2 linked regions of the Pseudoduganella dura genome follow. The protein of the gene in region 1 interacts with the protein of each later gene in a pairwise test. Links are inferred from orthologs where the notes say so. Each region holds a gene or a part of one and is shown on either strand. Other genes may lie near its edges.

Region 1 (11,122 bases):
GCGTACATCCGCTTCGCTTCCGTCTACAAGAATTTCGAGGATCTCGCGGAATTCCAGGATGCGATCGAGGAAGCCGGCCAGGAGCGCAAGCGGCAGGAGTGATGCCGGCGGCCTGACGGCGCGCGTCACCGTGGCACGCAGGGATTCCGGCCAGTCGCCGCCATCCGTGCTCACGGGCCGCTGTTACAAGCTGCTGTCACAAGCTGCTGTCACAAGCTGCTGTCACAAGCTGCTGTCACAAGCTGTTATCACAATCCTGTATCACAATCGATCATCGCGATCCACAGTATTCATGCGATAAAGACGGTTCCCTGTTGAACGTCTTGCGCTGATCGTTCTCCCTTCCTTGCGCGAGGCCATTCCGACCTCGCACCCTGCGTTTGCGCAATCCCTTTGCGCAGCTTCCTGCCAGGAATTTTCAAGCTGTCCGACCGGACCTTGCGCCCGCTCAACCTGCCGAGTCCGCTCGCCGTTACCTTGTACGCCTGAGTCGACGAGGGGAGGTTGCCGATGCGCCACGCTGCCGGGTTCACGTTGCTGGAAGTGCTGATCGCATTGCTCGTGCTGGCGCTCGGCCTGATCGGCGGCACCGCGATGCAGTTGCACGCGATGCGCACGCGTCACGAATCGGCGCTGCTGTCGGCGGCGGTGCAGATCGCGGCGGGCATGGCCGATCGCATGCGCGCCAATGCCGCCCAGGTGCCGGCCGTCTACCTCGGCGTCGATTACGACGCCCATGCCAACCCCGTTCCAGTTGCGCCGGAGTCGACTTGCCGGCTCGGCCCGTGCGATCCGGCCGGGATTGCCCGGCTCGACGTCCATGAACTCGGGCGCCAGGTGCGCGCCGCGTTGCCGGCCGGCCGCGCGCGCATCTGCCGCGATGCGCAAATGTATGCGGGCGGCCGGCTGCGTTGGACGTGCACCGGTGGCGCATCCGACCCGGTCGTCGTCAAGATCGGCTGGCGCGGCAGGCGGCCGGACGGCACGCCGGAGCGCGACGGGCAGGGCGGCCGCGCGCCCGGCGTGGCGGTTGCCGTGGCGGGAGCCTGGCCATGAGGCCGGCGATGAACGGCGGCGCGCCGCGGGCCACGCAGCGCACTATCGGCCGGCCGGCATGCCCCGGTTCCCCGCAGGCCGGCGTGGGCCTCCCCGAGATGCTGGTGGCGCTGGGCCTCGGGCTCGCCGTCACGCTGGCGGCATCGGCGATGCTGCTGCTGGCGAACCGCGATTTCGTGCACCATGCGGCCAATACACGCCTCGATGACGGCGGGCGCTATGCGCTGGAGCTGATCGCCCGGGCAGTGCGGCAGGCGGCATGGTCCGATCTCGAAAGCGGCGCACCGCCGGCCGATGGCGACGCCGGGATCGGCGGCCTGGACAACCGCACGCTGCCGCGAATGGGCGCCGGCTTCGGCGGCGCGCTGGCGGCACCGGATGCCGTGCGCGGCAGCGACGTTCTGGCCGTGCATTTCGGCGGACTCGGCAGCGGCAGCGGCGATGGTTCCGTGGTCGATTGCGCCGGCTTCGCGGTCGGCGGCGGTGAGCCGGGCTGGAGCATTTTTTATGTCGGCGTCGCCGACGACGGCGAGACCGAACTGCGCTGCAAGTACCGTGCGCAGTCGGGCAACTGGAATGCCGATGCGATCGTGCGCGGCGTCGATTCGTTCCAGGTCCTGTACGGCATCGATACCGGCGACCCGCGCGACGGCATTGCCGACCGCTACCTGAACGCCTCCGCGGTCCGGGCACTCGATGCCGGCATGGCGCTGGAAGGCGCGACGCCGGCGGAGCAGGCGCAGGACTTGCGCCGCAAGACCCACTGGAAACGCGTGGCGACGGTGCGCGTGGCGTTGCTGCTGCACGGCGAGGCGCGATCGCGCGCCGGTGCGCCGCCGGTGCGCTACCAGCTGTTCGGCACGCCGGCCGAGGCAGGCGACCCCGGCACCGTGGTTGACGAAGCCACGCTGCCCGTGGCGCTGCGGCTGCGCGCGCGGCGGCTGTTCGAGCAGTCCGTGCAGTTACGCAACCAGGACGGCTGAGGATGTACCGCCGGGAATTGCCGTGCAACCGCGAACGCGGCGTTGCACTGATCGTCACGCTGGTGATGCTGGCGGCCGTCCTGCTGCTGGCGGCAACGGCGGCTGGAATGGCCCTGATGGGCGAAAAGGCGGCGCGCGCCGAGCGGGACCGGCACGTGGCGCTGCAATCTGCGGAGGATGCGCTGATGGATGCGGAACGCGATATCGAGCAAGCCGGCACCGCGCGCGCGGCGCTGCTGGCGGCGCCCACGGACTTCGTGCCCGGTTGCGGCACCGGCGCGGCCCTGGGCCTGTGCGCGGCGGTGGAGGCGGGGGCGCCGCCGCCCTGGCAGGCGGTCGACCTGGCGGACGATGGCGCCGGCGTCGCGCTGGGCCGCTTCACCGGCGCGGCCATGCAGACGGGCGAAGGCGCGCTGCCGATGCGGCGGCCGCGCTACATCATCGAGCGGCGGCCCTACCACCGCCCGGGCGAGGAGGCCGGCACCGCGCCGCGCTTCTATTACCGCGTGACGGCCATCGGTTTCGGCAACCGGGAAGGGGTACACGTCGTGCTGCAGTCGGCCTGGCGCCGTCCCGGCGACTGACCGGGAGAACATGATGCGCAGTCCAAACGACATTGCCCGGCCGCCATCGCGCGGCGCTCCCGGCATCCCGCACCGCCGCGGTGGACGGATCATGCCGCGCCTGGCGCTCGTGCTCGCGCCCGGCCTCATCCTGTTCTGCGCCGCCTGCCTGCCGATGGATGGCGCGAGCACGCCGCCGGTCGCGATCGACGATGCCCCCGCCGCAACGGCATGCGATCCCGGCCGCATCGTGCAGGGGCCGGCGCTGGCCGTTCCCGCGGCGCAGCTGCAACCCTACGGCTCCGTGGCCGCCACGGATGCCGGCGTGGCGCCCGCCGATGCGGCCGTCTTCCGCATGGCGAACGACCTGTCGGCCGCCAGCGGCACACTGACCCGGGCGCCGCTGGTGCGCGGTGAAGACGGCGCCGCCACGCTGCTGGCGCCGCAGTGGGATGCGGCGGCGGTCCTTGCGGCCACGCCGCCGGCCGCGCGCCGTATCTACACGCTCGACCCCGGCGCCCGGCCGCCTGGCGCGACCGTGCCGTTCGAGTGGGCGCGGCTGTCGGCGGCGCAGCGGGCCGCGCTGGACCGGCCGCCCGGCGCGGCGGAGGAGGCGCATGGCGACGGGCTCGGCGCGGACCGCATCGCGTGGCTGCGCGGCGAGCGCGCGCTGGAAGGCGGCACCTTCCGCCGCCGGGCCGGCCTGCTGGGCGATGCGGTGCACAGTGCGCCGCTGTATGTGGGCGCCGGCGCCAACGCGCACGGCGATGCGGCTTATGCCGCGTTCCAAGCGCGAACGCTGCGGCGCCCCGGCGCCGTCTACCTGGGCGCGAACGACGGCATGCTGCATGCCTTCGACGCCGATACCGGTGCCGAACTGTTCGCCTACGTGCCGGCGATGCTGGTGCCGGCGCTGAGCGAACTGCCGGCGCCGGGGTACACGCACCGCGCCTGGGTCGACGGGCCGCTGGGCGCCGGCGAGGCATTCATCCGCGACGCGTGGCGCAGCGTGCTGGTGGCGGCCCCCGGCGCCGGCGCCCAGGGGTTGTTCGCGCTCGACGTGACCGATCCGGCCGGTTTCGATACCGGCCTGGGCGCATTGTGGGAGTTCACGCAGCGCGACGACGCGGCCATCGGCAACGTGATGCAGCCGGCGCAGGTGGGGCGCCTGAAGCTGCGCACCCGCGACGGCGTGCCCCAGTACCGGCACTTCGCGCTCGCCGGCAACGGCTTGAACAGCTACGCCGCGGATGGCGCGCAAGGCGCCCCGCATGGTTCGCTGTTCCTGCTGGCGCTGGACAAGCCGGCGGCCGAACGCTGGCGGCTGGACACCAACTACTACCGCCTCGATACGCCGCCCGGCGATCCCATGCTGCCGTCCGGCCTGGGCGCCCCGGCACTGGTAGCCGACGACAACGGGGTGGTGCGCCATGCCTATGCCGGCGACCTGCAGGGCAACCTGTGGCGCTTCGATTTCACCCGCAACGCGCCGTGGCGCACGAACCCGGCATTGCAGCCGGTATTCTCCGCCCGCGATGCGGCCGGCCGTCCACAGCCGATCACGCAGCCGCCGAAGATCGTGTATGCGGAAGGCGGCGGCTACCTGGTGCTGTTCGGCACCGGCAGCCTGTATGGCAGGGCGGAACGCGATCCGGCGCGCTTCGCGCCGCAGTCGTACTACGCGATCCACGACGACCCGGCCGCCCCGCCGCCGGCCGCGCCGCCGGGCCGTGCCGACCTGCTCGAGCGGCGCCTCGAAGGGCGGGCGGGGGATGCGGACTTTGCCGTCGCCGGCCGGCTGGCCCCGATCGGCGCGGGCGGCCGCGCCAGGGGCTGGTTCCTGGATTTCGCCGGTGGCACCGATGCCGGTACCGGTTCGGGCGAGCGCAGCATCGCCGCCGGCGCGATCGTCGACGGCAAGCTGGTATTCACCACCGTCGTTCCCGGGGCCGATGCCTGCGCGGACAGCGCCAGCCGCCTGTATGTGCTCGATACGCTGGCCGGCCTGCCGGTGGACGGCGGCGGCACGGCATCGGCCCGCGGCGTGACCGGCTTGCTGATGCCCGAGCCGGTGCAGGGCGTGCCGCTGTTGTTGCCTGGTGCCCGCCAGCGCACGCCGCGCGCGCCGGCCGGCCGCGTCGACGTCGGCCGCACGACGGCGATCGTGCCTTTTGGCCCGGCAAGCGGCATGCCGCTTGCCGGGGCCAGCAGCAGTGCCACGTGGCCGGCCGGCCGGCTGGCCTGGCGCGAAGTGGCGAACTGGCACCAGCTGCACCGCGCCGCCGCCGCTCTTTCCCCGCGGGGGCAGCGATGAATGCGCGCGGTGGCTTCACGCTGGTCGAACTGATGGTCGCGCTCGCGGTGGCCGGCGCGCTGGCGGCGGTGGCGTATCCCGGCTACCAGCTGCACGTGATCCGCACCAAGCGCACCGAGGCGCAGGTGGCGCTGCAGGCGGTGATGCACCAGCAGGAGCGCTACTTCACGCAGAACAACCGGTACGTTGCGTTCGGCGCGGGCGTGGACGGGCCCGAAGCACGGCTGTTCCGCTGGTGGTCCGGCGCCACACCCGCCGCCAGCGCCTATGAAATCATCGGCCGGGCCTGCGGCAGCGAAGACATCGCCGACTGCGTGGAACTCGTCGCCATCCCCGGCACCGACCGGGTGGACAACCGCTACAGGGACCCCTCATGCGATCGACTGATCCTCACCAGCACCGGCATGCACCTGGCCACCGGTCCCGCCACCCGCTGCTGGCGCTGAGGCGTTCGCCGGCATTCACGCTGGTGGAAATGCTGGTCGCCGCGAGCATCGCCGCCATCCTGCTGGGCGCGGCGGTGCCGGGCTTTCGCGCGATGCTGGAACGCCACGCGGTGCGTGCCGCCGCCGCCGACCTGCTGGCGGCGCTGCACCTGGCCCGTTCGCAGGCGATCGGCCGCGGCGTGAACATCGTCGTGGCGCCCGTCGATCCGGCCGGCGTGGCCTGGCGCGACGGCTGGGCCGTGTTCGCCGATACCGATGGCGACGCGCGGCCCGGGCCGGGCGAAACGGTGCTGTTCCGGCGCGGCCCGGCACCCGACGGCCTGCGCATCTGGTCGCGGCTGACCCACACTGCGCCGCCCTGGTATGTCGCCTATAATAGTGCGGGCCGCAGTTGCCGCGCCGGCAACAGCCTGGCTGCGAACTGGGGCACGCTGTCACTGCAGCTCGGCAGTGTCCAGCGCAACGTCAAGATCAACATGCTGGGCCGTGCGCGGCTGTGCGACCCGCGGGTGGAATCGGGCTGCGACCCGGCCGGCGAATAGGGACCATGGAAACCAACGATCTTCATCAAGGAGAACCGCGCGTGGAACAGCCGGGTGCGGGCGAGCATGTCGCGGACGACCTTGCCGGCATGCGCCTCGCGCTGCAATGGGCGGAGAAGGGCCTGTACACCACGTCGCCCAACCCGCACATCGGCTGCGTCATCGTGAAGGACGGCGTCGTCATCGGCGCCGGCGTCACGCAGCCGGCAGGGCAGGATCACGCGGAAATCCAGGCGCTCAAGGATGCCGGCCGCCGCGGCATCGACGTGCGCGGCGCCACCGCCTACGTGACGCTGGAGCCGTGCAGCCATTACGGCCGCACCCCGCCGTGCTGCGATGCGCTGGTGCGATCCGGCCTGAAGCGGGTGGTGGCGGCGATGGAAGACCCGAACCCGCTGGTGGCCGGCCGGGGCATGGCGCGGCTGGCGCAGGCCGGCATCGAAGTGTCGTCCGGCCTGCTCGCCGCCGAAGCGCATGAACTGAACATCGGCTTCTTCTCGCGCATGACGCGGCAACTGCCGTGGGTGCGGATGAAAACGGCCGCCAGCCTGGATGGCATGACGGCGCTGCACAACGGCCAGAGCCAGTGGATCACCGGCGAAGCCGCGCGGGCCGATGGCCATGCCTGGCGCGCCCGCGCCTGCGCGATCCTGACCGGCATCGGTACCGTCAAGGCCGACGACCCGCAACTGAACGTGCGCGCGGTGGCCACGCCGCGCCAGCCGCGCCGCATCGTCGTCGACAGCCGGCTCGATATCGATCCGGGGGCCCGCGTGCTGCAGGGCGGCGGCACCTGGGTCGTGTCGGCCGTGACCGATCACGACCGCGAGGCGCGGCTGCGCGATACCGGCGCCGAAATCATCACGCTGCCGAATGCGCACGGCAAGGTCGACCTGGCCGAGCTGATGCGCGAGCTGGCGCGGCGCCAGGTCAATGAACTGCACGTGGAGGCGGGCCTGAAGCTGAACGGCTCGCTGATACGCGAACGGTGTGTCGACGAGCTGCTGCTGTACCTGGCGCCCGCGCTGCTCGGCGATGCGCAGGGCATGTTCGCGCTGCCGGCGCTGGCCGACCTGGCCGGCAAGTACCCGCTGACCTTCCATGAGGCGAAGATGCTGGGCGACGACCTGCGCATCCTGGCCCGCTTCACCCGGACAACCCAGTCAACCAACCAATAAAGAGAGTACCCATGTTTACCGGAATCGTCGCCGCTGTCGGCAACATTGAAACCGTGACCCCGCTGCCTGGCGGCCACGACGCAGGCGTGCGCCTCGTGATCAGGGCGGGCGGCCTGCCGCTGGAAGACGTGGCGCTCGGCGACTCGATCGCCATCAACGGCGCCTGCATGACCGTGGTCGAGAAGGACACCGGCAGCTTTGCCGTCGACGTGTCGCGCGAAAGCCTGAACTGCACGGCGGGGCTGGACGACGTCGGCGAGGTCAACCTGGAAAAGGCGCTGACGCTGAACGAGCGCCTCGGCGGCCACCTGGTGTCCGGCCACGTGGACGGCCTGGGCGTGGTGCGCAAGTTCGAGCCGGTCGGCGAGTCGTGGGAGCTGGTCGTCGAGGCGCCCGCCGCGCTGGGCAAGTACCTGGCGTTCAAGGGCTCGATCGTCGTCAATGGCGTGTCGCTGACCGTCAACCGCGTGGACGACGTGGCCACCGGCTGCCGTTTCTCGATCAACCTGATCCCGCACACGATCGAGGTCACCACGCTCAAGCACCTGCGGGTGGGCAGCAATGTGAACCTGGAGATCGACCTGATCGCCCGCTATGTCGAGCGCATGCTGTCGGCCGGGCAGCGCGTCAGCCGCGTGCAGGACTGACCGGGCCGGCACGCCGATGAGGACCGCGCTGGCCGGCCTGCTCGCCGGACTTCTGTCGGCTGCGAGCGGCACGGCCGCCGCGGCCGGCGGCGCCATGTCGTTCGCTGCCGCGGCCAGCGGCAGCATGCCGCTCGTCTTCGAGCCGGCCGGCCCGCAGAAAATGCCGGGCAAGGAAATCTGCAAGGACAATCCCGCGCTGGCCGCCGGCAACGACACGGCGGCGATGACGGCCTTGCTGTCGGCGCCCGAATACGCGTCGGTGCGGCCGCTGTTCGGGGCCGCGCAGCCGCAGGTGATGTGGTGGATCCGCAGCGCGAAGTCGATGGGCCTGCAGGCGCTGCTCACGGCATTCCATGAAGCGAATCACATGCTGGACTTCGCGCTGTCGGCCTGCCACGGCAACCGCGCCGTGTTCCACTTTCGCGGCGAGATTCACGTGACCGACTACCAGCGCGGCCAGGCTCCCGCGTTCGCGCTGGCCGCCAGCGAAATTCCCGACCATATCAAGCAGCAGCCGGAGGGGCGTTACGCCGTGTACTTCGGCAACCGCAACGTCTACCGCGGCGACTTCTTCCCGCTCATCGACGAACTCAATGCCCACGTGGCCGGCGCCGAGTTCGAGGTGGCGATCGCCGACACGCCGGTGTACCGCGAGATGATGGAGCGCGCCAATTCGATCAACGGCAATATCGGCGGCATGGCCGATTTCATGCTCTACACGGTGGCCTACCTGAAGGCGCTGCGGGCCAGCGATCCGGGCGCGTGGAAACGCCTGGTCGCGCGAAAGAAAATGATGGAACATGTGCAGCGGCTGTGGACCGCCGCCGAAGCCGTGCTGGCCAAGGCGGCGCCGCTGGCGCCGGAGCATGGCGGCCTGTACCAGTACCCGGCGGCCGCGCTGGATGCCGCCTATGCGCCGGCGCTGCTGGCCGAACTCGATGCCGCCGGCATCCGCCATGGCGGGCGGGCGCCGGCGCGCAAGAAGGTTGCCCCGGCCGTTACTTCGCCTTCCTCGGGGCGATGAAATCCTGCAGCACGGCCGCTTTCAGCAGGTCCGGCGGCAGGATGCCCTGGGCGATCACGAAGTCGTTGAATTCCTTCTGCCTGAACCTGTCGCCCAGTTCCATTTCGGCCAGCGTCCGCAACGCGCGCAGCTTCACGTAGCCGTAGTAGTAGGAAGTCGCCTGGCCCGGCAGGCGGTACGAATAGCGGTCCACCTCCGACTGGGCGAACGGCTCCGACAACACCAGTTCCCGCATCAGGAAAGCCTTGGCCTGTTCCGGCGTCATCAGGCCCAGGTTGATCGACGGGTCGAGCATCGCGCGCGCCATGCGCAGCATGCGCATCTGCAATGACACCAGCTGGCTTTCCGGCGGCATGTAAGGCAGCATCAGCGCTTCCGAGTACAGGCCCCAGCCTTCCACGTTCGTGCTGTTGAAGGCGAAGTTGGCACGCGCGATCGACATGCCCTGTTCGACCATCGAAGCGAACTGCAGCTCGTGGCCCGGGCGCGCCTCATGGGCGGACAGGGTCCAGGCCATTGCCTCGAAATTGAAGTCGTCCATCTTGCCCTTCGACTTCGGATTCGACAGCGGAATGACGAATTCGCCGTATTCGCCGGTGTTGCCGATCAGGCGCGGGGGGCTCATGAACGGCGCCGGCATGGCGGCCGATTCGGCCGCGGTGGCGGTGCGGATGAACGGCGCGCGTTCCGGCAGGGTCACGATATCGTGCTTGCGAATCACGTCCTCCATCTCCTGCACGCGCTTGCGGTAGTAGGGCAGCAGCTGGTCGGGCGGCAGCGACGTTTTCTTCAGCTCGCGCATCACGTCGCGATAGTCGCTCGATGCCAGCTTGCGCTGCGCGGCGATCGTCGCGGCGACCGCCTGCATCTGGTCGCGCAGTTCCTGGAAGTCGAAGCTGGCGCGCTCGATCATCTGCTCGGGGGTGATGTCCACGCCCACGTTGACCAGCCGGTCGGTGTACACGGCCGGCGGCAGCCGTACTTCCTTGCGCGTGCGCGGCAGGATGCTCGCGCGGGTCCAGTCGTCATAGGCCTTGACCTGGGTCTTGAGGGTCGCGAAGTCCGCTTCCCAGCCGGTGATCCTTGCCGCCTTGAACAGCTCGGCGATGCCGTCGAGATAGGTCGGGTTGTTGTTCAGGCCATCCTCGACCTCGCCCACGTATGGGCCGACGAGCCCTTTCCGCGCGAGCTGTTCCTCGGTGCGCTGGCGCACCAGCGTGGCGATCGGGGCAAAGCCCGCGTCGCGGCCCACATAGCGCTTCAGGCGCACCAGCGCCGCCTTCTGGCGCTCGGGCTTGTTGCGCGGCTCGAGCAGCACCTGCAGGCCGCCGTACACCAGCTCCGCCACGTTCACGTACGTCACCAGGTGCTGGCGCTGCAGCTTCATCGAGGCGATCTTCTTTTCGCGCGAATCGATCAGGATATCCAGGTCCTGGCGCACCTTCGGATCCTTTTCGGCGGCAAGCTGCGCGCGCAGCGACGCCAGGCGCTTCTCCGTATCGGCCAGTTCGCGCTCGTAGTCGCGCGGCTTGAAATCGGCGACTGCCGTGTCGAATTCCTCGCTTCCCAGCGACGATGCATTCTCCGGCTGGTACCTGCCGGTATCCTGGAGCACCGGCTGGGTATAGGCGTCGCTTTTCGCCACCCAGGCGGGGGCCCCGCTGGCGATGGCGGTGGTGAGAAGCAATGCAGTGAGGGTGGCGATACGGGTGGCGCGTGACATGAACTCCCTTTCAGGTTGAGCGAGGACCCGATTGTATGTCGCACGGCGGCCGGATTGTCATAAACTTGCACCCATGACCGTCGCCGATCTTCGCGAAACACTGCTGTTCCTGCTGCTCGCCGGACTGGCCGTGCCGTTGCTGCAACGGCTGCGCATCGGCCAGATACCGGGTTTCCTGCTGGTGGGCCTGTGCTTCGGCCCGCACGGCCTGGGCACCTGGGCCGGTGCCGCGCCATGGCTGGCCGACATCACGTTCCACGACATCGAGGGCGTCAAGATGTTCGGCGAGCTGGGCATCCTGTTCCTGATGTTCATGATCGGCCTGGAACTATCGCCGGCACGCATCTGGGCGCTGCGGCGCGACGTGTTCGGCACCGGCGTGCTGCAGGTGGCGCTGACGGCCGCCGCGATCGGCGCGATCGCCCTGTGGTTCGGCAATCCCCCGGCGCCGGCATTGACGGTAGGCATCACGCTGGCAATGTCTTCCACCGCCGTCGTCATGCAGCTGCTGAGCCGCGCGCAGGCGCTGGCCACGCCGCTGGGGCAGGCCTGCTTCGGGATCCTGATGCTGCAGGACCTGGCCGTGGTGCCGGTGCTGATCCTCGTCGAAGGCCTGGCCGGCAGCAGCACCGGCGCGGCGCTGTGG
Region 2 (11,172 bases), 2.8 Mb from region 1 along the record:
TCGGCATCGATTCGCCATCCAACATCGCGCAATTCGTAACGAAATTCAAGATCGATTATCCGCTCTACGTGGACGGCGTGGCCGGCACCGAACTGTCGCGCCAGTTCGGCAATGCCCAGGGCGGGCTGCCCTTCACGGTATTGATCGGCGCCGACGGCCAGGTGAAGAAGACCTATCTCGGCCTGCTGAAATTCGACCTGCTGCACAAGGATCTGGCAGCGCTGTAGTTCCCCGACGCGCACGCATTCCCCTGCTCCGGTAATGACTGAGTTAACCATGAGAAAAGTTCTTTTTTCTTGCCAAATGGTCGCGCTAGGCGGCAAAATGCGGAACTTTCGCTGGACTAAGGTCACGACATGGCAAAACACCTGCTGCTGCTGAACGGCCCCAATCTGAACCTGTTGGGCACGCGCGAGCCCGGCATCTACGGGGCGACGACACTGGCACAGGTGGAGCAGGCGGCACGCGACCAGGCCACCGCGGCTGGTGCGCAACTGGCCGCGTTCCAGAGCAACCATGAAGGTGCGCTGATCGACCGTATCCATGCCGCGCGCGACGAAGGGGTGGACTTCATCGTCATCAATCCCGGCGGCTATACCCACACCAGCGTGGCGCTGCGCGATGCGCTGTCCGGTGTGGCGATCCCGTTCGTCGAAGTGCACATATCGAATATTTATCAGCGCGAAAGCTTTCGCCACCACTCATATCTCAGCGCGGTTGCCAGAGGCACGATTTGCGGACTCGGCACCGAGGGATACCGCTTTGCCATCGACTTTGCACTAAAAAGCAGTTAATCTACGCGATCTGCGCGCTATTTACAGCGTAGTCGCTTATGTTCCCGATGACGTTCCCGATGACGTTTTCGATTAGCATGGCAGCCGCGCCCACATTTACAAAACAAGATTAGACGGGAGTCTCAGATGGATCTACGCAAGCTCAAGACATTGATTGACTTGGTTGCCGAATCGGATATTGCAGAACTCGAAGTAACCGAAGGCGAGAGCAAGGTACGCATCGTCAAGTCGTCCGCCATGCCGCAGAACCAGGTCGTGATGATGCCGCACCAAGGCGCACAGGCGCAGTACGCACCGGCCGCGGCGCCGGCGCCGGGCGCTGCCGCGGCACCGGCCGTGGCGGCCGCCCCCGAGCCAACCGGCCACATCGTGAAGTCGCCGATGGTCGGCACGTTCTACCGCTCCAACGCCCCCGGCAACGCGCCGTTCGTCGAAGTCGGCGCGACCGTGAAGGAAGGCGATACGCTGTGCATCATCGAAGCGATGAAGCTGCTCAACGAGATCGATGCGGACAAATCCGGCACGATCACCCAGATTCTCGTCGAGAACGGCCAGCCGGTGGAATTCGGCCAGCCGCTGTTCATCATCGGCTGATTGACCGATTAGCCGATGAAGGCCGGCCCGTGCCGGCCCGGCGGCTCCGCCGCCACGTTAGCTCCCTCTTCTAGGACACCCGGCAAGCCCGGGTGTTCGCAAACATAGAACTAGCCATGTTTGAAAAAATCCTCATTGCCAATCGTGGTGAAATCGCGCTGCGTATCCAGCGCGCCTGCCGCGAGATGGGCATCAAGACGGTCGTCGTGCACTCCGAAGCCGACAAGGACGCAAAATACGTCAAGCTGGCCGATGAATCGGTCTGCATCGGCCCGGCGGCGTCGAGCCTGTCGTACCTGAACATGCCGGCGATCATCAGCGCGGCCGAAGTGACGGACGCCGAAGCGATCCACCCGGGCTACGGTTTCCTGTCCGAGAACGCCGACTTCGCCGAACGCGTCGAAAAATCCGGTTTCGTCTTCATCGGCCCCCGCTCCGATTCGATCCGCCTGATGGGCGACAAGGTCTCGGCCAAGCAGGCGATGATCAAGGCCGGCGTGCCCTGCGTGCCCGGTTCCGATGGCGCGCTGCCGGACGATCCGAAGGCGATCGTGCAGATCGCCCGCAAGGTCGGCTACCCGGTCATCATCAAGGCGGCCGGCGGCGGCGGTGGCCGCGGCATGCGCGTGGTGCATACCGAAGCGGCGCTGCTCAATGCCGTCACGATGACGAAGAGCGAAGCCGGCGCCGCGTTCGGCAACCCGGAAGTCTACATGGAGAAATACCTGGAGAATCCGCGCCACGTGGAAATCCAGATCCTGGCCGACGAGCACAAGAACGCCGTCTGGCTGGGCGAACGCGACTGCTCGATGCAGCGCCGCCACCAGAAGGTGATCGAGGAAGCGCCGGCACCCGGCATTCCGCGCAAGCTGATCGAGAAGATCGGCGACCGCTGCGCCGAGGCATGCCGCAAGATCGGCTACCGTGGCGCCGGCACGTTCGAGTTCCTGTATGAAAACGGCGAGTTCTACTTCATCGAGATGAACACCCGCGTGCAGGTGGAACACCCGGTCACCGAAATGATCACCGGCATCGATATCGTGCAGGAACAGATCCGCATCGCCTGCGGCGAGCGGCTGCGCTTCCGCCAGCGCGACGTGATGCTGTCCGGCCACGCGATCGAATGCCGCATCAACGCCGAAGACCCGTTCAAGTTCACGCCATCCCCCGGTCGGATCACTTCCTGGCATGTGCCGGGCGGCCCGGGCGTGCGCGTCGACTCCCATTCGTATGCGGGTTACTATGTACCGCCGCACTACGATTCGATGATCGGCAAGGTGATCACCTATGGCGCCACGCGCGAGCAGGCGATCCGCCGCATGCAGATCGCGCTGTCGGAAATGGTGGTCGAGGGCATCCTCACCAACATTCCGCTGCACCGCGAGCTGATGGTGGACGCCCGCTTCATCGAAGGCGGCACCAACATCCATTACCTGGAACAACGGCTGGCCGAAATGCCGAAGGCGGGCGCATGAGCTGGACTGAAGTCGTCATCGAAGTCGCCCGCGAGCACGCCGAACGCCTGTCCGACGCGCTGATGGAAGCCGGTGCGCTGTCCGTCTCCGTCGAGGATGCAGACGAAGGCACCGAGGCGGAACAGCCGCTGTTCGGCGAGCCGGGCATGGAACCGAAGGAAGCGGCGTGGGAACACAGCCGCGTGGTGGCCCTGGCCGATGTCGACGCCGATCATTCGTTCATCGTGGCCGCCGCCGCCCAGGCCGTGGGCCTGAAGGCACTGCCGGCCTACACCACCCGCCACGTCGCCGACGAGGACTGGGTGCGCCTAACGCAATCGCAGTTCGAGCCGATCCACATCGGCAGGAACATCTGGGTCGTGCCGAGCTGGCACGAGGCGCCGGACCCCGCCGCGCTGATCCTGGAGCTGGACCCGGGCCTGGCCTTCGGCACCGGCAGCCACCCGACCACCCGCCTGTGCATGGAATGGCTGGAAGCCCATCCGGCACCCGGCAGGACGGTGCTCGACTATGGCTGCGGCTCCGGCATCCTGGCGATGGTGGCGCGCAAGCTCGGCGCCGCGCCGGTGACCGGCGTGGACATCGACCCGCAGGCGATCGAATCGGCGCGCGACAACGCCGAACGCAACGGGGTGGCCGACATCGAATACTTCGTGCCGGACGACTTCGCGCAATCGGCGCATGCCAACGCGAAGTTCGACATCGTGGTCGCCAACATCCTGTCGTCGCCGCTCAAGTTGATGGCGCCGATGCTGTCGGGCCGCGTGGCCGATGGCGGTGCGCTGGTGCTCTCCGGCGTGCTGGCACGCCAGGCGGACGAAGTGGCGGCAGCGTATGCGCCGTTCATCAAGATGTCCGTCTGGGCCGAGCATGAAGGCTGGGTCGCGCTGTACGGCCGCAAGGGCGCCGACACGGCCCCGCCTCCACGTCAAGGGTAATGCCTTAACGCATGGCACTCGCCACGAAATGCCCCCACTGCCATACCGTGTTCAGGGTCGCCCTGGACCAGTTGAAGCTGCGTGGGGGCATTGTGCGTTGTGGAGCCTGTAACGAGATCTTCGACGGGAACGCGGCACTGGTGGAGCCTTCGGCCTTTGCAGCCGGCGCAGCGATCCCGGTGCTGATGCCGGCGCCCGCCGTGCCCGCCGGGCTGGACCTGGAACTGGACCTGGACGAGGTGGTGGTGGCACAAGAGGCGCCAGGATCCGGCCCGAACGATCCGGAGCCCCTGAAGCCGCCCCCGGGGCCGGACCCGTCGGGTCCGACCCTGGCCTCCGCTGCTGGGGTGAATGCCGCTGCCGGCGCGCTTGCGGTACCGGAGCCGGAGGCAGATCCCGAGCCGGATTCAGAGCCGGACCTCGAGCCGGACCCCGAGCACTTCATCGATATCGGCCGCCGCGAACCCGCCTTCGACATGCCGTCCGAACACATCGTGGCGATCGCGCTGGACGACCGGCATCACTTCGACGATGCACCGGAACCGGCCGCCTCCGCCCCGGCATCGGATGACGCCACCGCCCCTGCCATCGACGATCCGGCCGACGATTCAAGCGACGATTCCGCCGACGATGCGGCCGGCCGCGCGGCCGACGATGCCGCCGCCGCCGACCTGCTGACGGCCGCGCCGGAAAGCGCCCTGCTGGCCGCCGGCGCGGGCACCGCCGCGGCATCGATCGCTCCCGCCACGCGGGAGCGCGACGACGAGCCGGAATTCGTCCGCCAGGCCGACCGCCGCGAACGCACCAGGAGCATGTCGCGCCTGGCGATGACCGCCGGCATTCCGCTGCTGGCGGTCGCACTGCTGGCCCAGGGCGCGTACACGCTGCGCAACCGGCTGGCGGCCGACCATCCGGCAATGAAACCCGCGCTGGAGGCCCTGTGCGCACCGCTGGGCTGCACTGTCGGGTTGCCGCGCCAGATCGATGCGCTGGCGATCGAACAGGGCGAGTTGCAGACCCTGGCCCCGAACACGTTCAGCTTCGTCACCGTGCTGCGCAACGGGTCGCGCTCGGTGCAGGCATGGCCGCATATCGAACTGGTGCTGAACGACGCGGCCGACCGGCCCGTGCTGCGCCGCGTGTTCGCGCCGCGCGACTACCTGGCCAGGCCCGCCGACGTGGCGCAGGGCTTCGGTCCGCGCAGCGAGCAATCCGTGAAACTGTATTTCCAGCTGGACCGGCTGCGCGCCTCCGGCTACCACATCGCCATCTTCCATCCCTGAATTCTTCCTACGACTCCCATGAACCAGACTTCCCTGATCTGCGGCTCGCTCGCCATCGACATCATCATGCAATACGAGGGCCGCTTCGTCGACACGCTGCTGGCCGACCAGCTGCACAAGGTGAACGTATCGTTCCTGGTACCGACGATGCGCACCGAATTCGGCGGCTGCTCCGGCAACATCGCCTACAACCTGAAGCTGCTCGGCGGCGATCCCCGCATCGTCGGCGTGATGGGCCAGGATTGCGCGGCCTACCTGGAGCGCCTGCAAACGCTCGGCATCGGCACGCAAAACATCCTGATCAAGAAGGATGCCTACAATGCGCAGTGCTTCGTGACGGCCGATTCGGACAACAACCAGATCAATGCCTTCCACCCGGGCGCGATGTCGTTCGCGCACGAGAACGACATCGAGGCGGCCGGCCCGGCCCGCATCGCGATCATCTCGCCGGACGGCCACCTGGGCATGCTGAAGCACGCCGAAGACCTGGCGCGCCTGGGCATCCCGTTCGTGTTCGACCCGGGCCAGCAGTTGCCGATGTTCACGCCGGAGCAATTGACCGACTTCATCGACAAGGCGACGTACGTCACTTGCAACGACTACGAAATCGAACTGCTGACCGGCCGCACCGGCCTGTCGCTCGAGGATATCGCCGCCCGCGTGGAGGCGCTGATCGTCACGCGCGGCGAAAAAGGTTCGGAAATCTACACGGAAGGCCGGCGCATCGATATCCCGGCCGTGGAAGCGGCCGTGCTGGACCCGACGGGCTGCGGCGACGCCTACCGCGCCGGCCTGCTGTATGGCCTGTCGCACGACCTGGGCTGGGAAACCACCGGCCGGCTGGCCAGCCTGCTGGGCGCGATCAAGATCGCCCACAAGGGCGCGCAGAACCACCGGTTCACCCGGGAAGAAATCGGCGACCGCTTCGAGGGGGCGTTCGGGTACCGGTTCTGATACCGTTCCGACGGATAAACAAAAAGGCGCCATCGGCGCCTTTTTTCATCACTATCACCGGTCCATTACCGGAAAATCATCTCCAGCACGATCTGGGCAACCTGCAGCAGCACCAGCGCCACCAGCAGCGACAGGTCGAGGTTGCCCACCAGCGGCACCACGCGGCGCACCGGCTTCAGGATCGGCTCGTTCAGCGCACGCACGAACGGCGCCAGCGGCGCATGCGGGTTGACCCAGCTGAAGATCGCCTCGACCACCAGCAGGATCATGAAGCCGTACAGGATCCATTGCAGGAAGCGGTGCAGCGCCATCAGCATGATGAGTTCGAACGGATAGCCGGCAAACCAGCGCACCGACGTGGCCAGCACCACGATCAGGAAAGCGCCCAGCAGGCTGGCCCAATCGTAGCCGCCCACGCCGGGCACGATGCGGCGCATGGGGCGCACCAGCCAGTCGGACAGCTGAAACGTAAACTGCGCCACCGACGACGGCGGGCGCACGCGTATCGCCTGCATCCAGAACCGCAGCAGCAGCACCCCGCCGAGCAGGACGGCAACGGTATCGACGATCAGCATCACAATACTAAGCACGAGCATTCTCCATAAAAAAACCGCCGTGCGATTGTCTCACACAGCGGTATTCTCGCCCATCAGGCCGTCAAGGGAACGGCCAGCCGGCACGGCGCCGGTCCGGACCCATGACGGATCAGGAAGGACGGGTGCTGGTCGGGAACGGCCATGCGGCCGCCGGCGCCAGCACGGTCTTTGCTGCCGGCGCGGTGGTGGCGGCCGGAGCCGCTGCCGGTGCCGTTGCCGGCGACTCCTTCTTGCCATCCTTCTTCGCCGCGGTTTTCTTCGGCGCAGCGGCTTTTTTCGCTACTGGTTGTTCCGCAGGCTTGTCGGCCGTAGTCGCTGCCGGGGCGGTAGCCGGCGCGGCCTCAGGCTTTTTTGCTGCGGCCTTTTTGGCGGCTGGTTTGGCTGCTGCGGCCGGTGCTGCCTTGGCTGCCGGCTTGGCGGCGGCCTTGGCTGCAGGCTTGGCGACCGCGCTCTTCGTAGCGGCCGGCTTGGCTGCCGGTTTGGCGGCGGCGCCCTTGGTAGCGGCCGGCTTGGCGGCAGCGCCCTTGGTTGCGGCACCCTTGGTTGCGGCACCCTTGGTTGCGGCACCCTTGGCTGCGGCACCCTTGGCTGCCGGCTTGGCGGCGGCAGTCTTGGTTGCAGCTTTTGCTGCCGGCTTGGCGGCGGCGGTCTTGGTGGCGGCCTTCTTGGCTACAGGCTTGGCGGCGGCAGTCTTGGTCGCGGCCTTTTTCGCTGCAGGCTTGGCGGCGGCGGACTTGGTAGCCGCCGACTTGGCGGAAGCCTTCGCTGCTGGCTTGGCGGTAGCAGTCTTGGCAACCGCTTTCTTGGCTGCCGGCTTGGCGGCTGCGCCCTTCGCTGCGGCACCCTTCGCTGCGGCACCCTTGGCTGCCGGCTTGGCGGCGGCGGACTTCTTCGCCGCAGGCTTAACTGCTGCGGTGGATTTCTTCGCGGCGGCCGGCTTGGCCGCTGCCGTGGATTTCTTTGCCGCAGCCGGCTTGGCCGCTGCCGTGGACTTCTTCGCCGCAGCAGGCTTGGCCGCTGCCGTCGACTTCTTCGCTGCAGCCGGCTTGGCTGCTGCCGTCGATTTCTTCGCCGCAGCCGGCTTGGCTGCTGCCGTCGACTTCTTCGCTGCCGCCGGCTTGGCTGCTGCCGTGGTTTTCTTCGCTGCCGCAGCAGGCTTCGCAGCCGCCGTGGTTTTCTTCGCTGCCGCGGCAGGCTTCGCGGCCGCCGTGGTTTTCTTCGCAGCAGGCTTCGCGGCCGCCGTGGTCTTCTTCACTGCCGCGGCAGGCTTGGCGGCCGCGGTGGATTTTTTCGCAGCCGGCTTGGCGGCGGCGGACTTCTCGGACGACTTCGCAGTCGCGGCCTTCTTGGCAGGAGCGGCAGCGGCCTTGGTGGCGGCTGGCTTCTTCGTATCGGTTTTCTTGGTGGCGGTAGCCATTTTATTTCTCCTTCATCCGGGATGAAAATACGCACATAGTTGAAACCCGTCCGGCATACCCGTCGGCATGGCGGGCGGGTTATTCATCGGCACAAGCATTTCGATGTTTGCGCTAATGAATTCGGCACCCGGCTGAACTGCTGCAGCTCCTCACGACTGCAGCACTTCAGCCATTCGATCGTCGCCGTCCGCTTCGTACTTCTGTTCGTGCATCGTGCACTGGCTCGCGGCGCCGTTCTTGAAATTGTTATTCGTGTCTCCAGGACCGGGCGTGCATTCAGCTCCGAGCCCAGCATCTGCTCACATCGTGTCCTGGCGCGTAAAGAAAAAACCGCCCGACCTGACTATGTTCAGGCGAGGCGGCCGACCAGTAACCGTGTGGTTGTAGTGCATATCTGTGCGAACTTTTGTCCTGTTGTTCTTGGCTTTTTGCGGGAACCACACACTCGAAAAAGAGTGCTTGCAAATCCCCGTGTTTTCAAGCTCGTAAAGTACACGAAAACCTTAATGATGCGCAACCGGCACGAATGCTTTTCGCATTCTTTTTTTACCGGGCTGCGCGAGATAGCGCACATAACTACAGGCCTCCGGCGCCACGCGGGCATCCGCGCGCCACCTTATCGCCACATTCGCCGCGCCACCCTTCTTCGCATACCGCCTTTACCTAAAGGCGCCATGCGAAGCGATCATCTACCTGCGCATGCTTGAGCCGGCATGCATGCGACATGCAAACGCGTCGTCGCCGGCACGCGACATGGATGACATCGCACGCAAAAAAAAATGCGCCGGGGGGGTGCGTTCAATCGTGCGCGCACCGCCATCGCCTGCCTCAAAGTGCAGGCGGCACATGGCCCGATGGCGTCAGCGACCTCGCCAGCACATCGAGCAGCAGCCTGACCTTGGGCAGGTGCTGGCGGCTCTTCAACCACACCAGGTTCATCGACAAGCCATCGGTTGCAAGGTGCGGCAGCACCTCCACCAGCGTGCCGTGTTCGAGCTCCTGCTGCACCAGCCAGGTCGGCAGCTGGGTGATGCCGTAGCCGGCCAGCACCGCGGCCACCTGCCCTTCGCCGTCGCCCACCGCGATCCGCGCCGGCATGAAGCGCTGCTCCAGCGTGCCATGTTCGATGCCGGCGAACAGCCACGAGTTCACCGTGCCGTCGCCGCGGGCATACACCACCCGGTCGTGCTGATCGAGATCGGCATCGGTCTCGGGCACCCCGCGGCGCGCCAGGTATTCCGGCGACGCGCAGAAGATCAGGCGCTGCGTGCCCAGGTAGTGATGGCCGAGCGCGCCCGGCCAGACATCGGTGCCACCGATGCGCACGACGATATCGACCCGCTCTTCCACCAGGTCGATGAAATGATCGGACAGCGAGATATGCGGCACCAGCAGCCCGTGCGATTTGACGAACTGGAGGATGACGGGCAGCGCATGCATGCGGCCATACGATGCCGGCAGGTCGATCCGCACGCGGCCCACCGGCTGCTCGACCTCGGCACCGATCGACGTTTCGACCTCTTCCAGGTCGGCCAGCACGCGCAGGCAGGTCTGGTGGAACAGCGTGCCCGCATCGGTCAGCGCCAGGCGCCGCGTGGTGCGCTCGAACAGGCGGGTACCGAGCCGCGCCTCGAGCCGCGCGATGCTCTTGCTTACTGCAGAGCTGGTGAGATGCAGGCGCTCGGCCGCGGCGACGAAACTGCCCCGCTCGACCACGCTGACGAAGACGTCGATGCCCTTCAGGCGTTCGGAAGAGAACATGGATTGATGATTTCAGTTCATGGATCGTGGTAAATCTTACCAGCAATGAGATTCCTGTTCTTCAATACACTGTCTGGCCTGCTTATATGTGCTGCTTTTGCCCGCTCACTCATGAATACATCGACTCTCTCCACCACCCATGCCACCCAGAGCACGCCTGGCCGCGGCCGCCTGCAGATCGCCATCATGGCGGTCGCCGCGTTCGCGATCGTGACGACCGAATACCTGATCCTCGGCCTGCTGCCCGCGCTGGCGCGCGACCTGCGGATCTCCATTTCGATGGCCGGCCAGCTGGTGACGCTGTTCGCGTTTACCGTCATGCTGTTCGGCCCGCTGCTGACCGCACGGCTCTCCCATGTGGGCCGCAAGGGCCTGTTCGTGGCGATCCTGCTGGTCTTCTGCGCCGCCAATGCGCTGGCGGCACTGGCGCCCAACATCTGGGTGCTCGCGCTCGCGCGCTTCATCCCCGCGCTGATGCTGCCGGTGTTCTGGGGCACGGCCAGCGAAACGGCCGGCCAGCTGGCCGGTCCCGGCAATGCGGGCCGCGCCGTCGCCACCGTGTATCTCGGCATTTCTGCCGCGCTGGTGTTCGGCATTCCGCTCGGCACGCTCGCATCCGATGCCTTCGGCTGGCGCAACACGTTCTGGATCCTGTCCGCATTGTCGCTGCTGATGGCGGTGCTGATGCAGCTGTGCATGCCGGCATTGCCGCGGCCCGCGGCGACCCACGGCGAACAGCAGTCCGCGATGCTGCGCGACCCGCGCTTCCTGGCGCACGTGGGCCTTTCCGTGCTGGTGTTCACGGCGATGTTCACCGCCTACACCTACCTGGCGGACTTCCTCGGCCGCGTCGCCGGCATCCCGTCGGCGCACGTGGGCTGGTGGCTGATGGGCTTCGGGCTGGTGGGCATGCTCGGGAACTGGATCGGCGGCCGGGTCGTGGACGCGAACCCGCTCGGCGCCACGATCGGCTTCCTGGCGCTGCTGGTCGCCGGCATGGTGGCGGCGCTGCTGCTGCCGGCGCGGCACGGCTGGCTCGCGCTGGCGGTGGCCGCGTGGGGCCTCGCCTACACGGCGCTGTTCCCGATCTGCCAGGTGCGCGTGATGAAGGCCGGCTCGAAGGCGCAGGCGCTGGCGGCATCGATGAACATTTCCGCCGCCAACGCCGGCACCGGGCTGGGCGCCATCTTCGGCGGCCTTGGCATCGAGCACGTGGGCCTGGGGTCGCTGGGCTATCTTGCCTCCGGGATCGCCGTGCTGGGGATCGTGGTGGCCTGGCTGATGCGGCGACCGGCTACACTGGCATCCCCCGCCCACTGAAAGCACCCATGCACATCGATGCCGCGCAGGCCCTCGTCA

The links.
Region 2: the proteins of ribD (region 1) and accC interact in binary tests that used the Escherichia coli proteins (3 or more experiments, as listed by UniProt). The link is inferred for Pseudoduganella dura from one-to-one orthologs.

Annotation. Positions count from the first base shown.
Region 1 is NZ_WNWM01000002.1:1,188,524-1,199,645, reverse strand. The notes cover bases 5,143-8,037. They hold ribD (bifunctional diaminohydroxyphosphoribosylaminopyrimidine deaminase/5-amino-6-(5-phosphoribosylamino)uracil reductase RibD), read left to right. Parts: upstream 5,143-5,993; coding sequence 5,994-7,082; downstream 7,083-8,037. Other genes in these bases: GJV26_RS05420 (hypothetical protein), read left to right, coding at 7,746-8,037; GJV26_RS05425 (riboflavin synthase), read left to right, coding at 7,094-7,729; GJV26_RS05435 (GspH/FimT family pseudopilin), read left to right, coding at 5,290-5,904; GJV26_RS05440 (type IV pilin protein), read left to right, coding at 5,143-5,362. Also shown: transcriptional regulator NrdR, read left to right, coding at 1-102; type IV pilus modification protein PilV, read left to right, coding at 511-1,056; GJV26_RS05455 (PilW family protein), read left to right, coding at 1,053-2,039; GJV26_RS05450 (pilus assembly PilX family protein), read left to right, coding at 2,042-2,623; GJV26_RS05445 (pilus assembly protein), read left to right, coding at 2,634-4,916; more of GJV26_RS05440, read left to right, coding at 4,913-5,142; more of GJV26_RS05420, read left to right, coding at 8,038-8,753; GJV26_RS05415 (DUF885 domain-containing protein), read right to left, coding at 8,728-10,476; GJV26_RS05410 (cation:proton antiporter domain-containing protein), read left to right, coding at 10,550-11,122. UniProt on the Escherichia coli protein: Converts 2,5-diamino-6-(ribosylamino)-4(3h)-pyrimidinone 5'-phosphate into 5-amino-6-(ribosylamino)-2,4(1h,3h)-pyrimidinedione 5'-phosphate.
Region 2 is NZ_WNWM01000002.1:4,031,152-4,042,323, reverse strand. Bases 739-3,683 are described here. They hold accC (acetyl-CoA carboxylase biotin carboxylase subunit), read left to right. Parts: upstream 739-1,504; coding sequence 1,505-2,863; downstream 2,864-3,683. Other genes in these bases: prmA (50S ribosomal protein L11 methyltransferase), read left to right, coding at 2,860-3,683; accB (acetyl-CoA carboxylase biotin carboxyl carrier protein), read left to right, coding at 921-1,388; aroQ (type II 3-dehydroquinate dehydratase), read left to right, coding at 739-794. Also shown: GJV26_RS17720 (TlpA family protein disulfide reductase), read left to right, coding at 1-227; more of aroQ, read left to right, coding at 357-738; more of prmA, read left to right, coding at 3,684-3,801; GJV26_RS17695 (DUF3426 domain-containing protein), read left to right, coding at 3,813-5,084; GJV26_RS17690 (carbohydrate kinase family protein), read left to right, coding at 5,103-6,038; GJV26_RS17685 (YggT family protein), read right to left, coding at 6,104-6,613; GJV26_RS30245 (transcriptional regulator), read right to left, coding at 6,744-8,051; GJV26_RS17675 (LysR family transcriptional regulator), read right to left, coding at 8,881-9,813; GJV26_RS17670 (MFS transporter), read left to right, coding at 9,925-11,133; GJV26_RS17665 (nucleotidyltransferase domain-containing protein), read left to right, coding at 11,142-11,172. UniProt on the Escherichia coli protein: This protein is a component of the acetyl coenzyme A carboxylase complex; first, biotin carboxylase catalyzes the carboxylation of the carrier protein and then the transcarboxylase transfers the carboxyl group to form malonyl-CoA.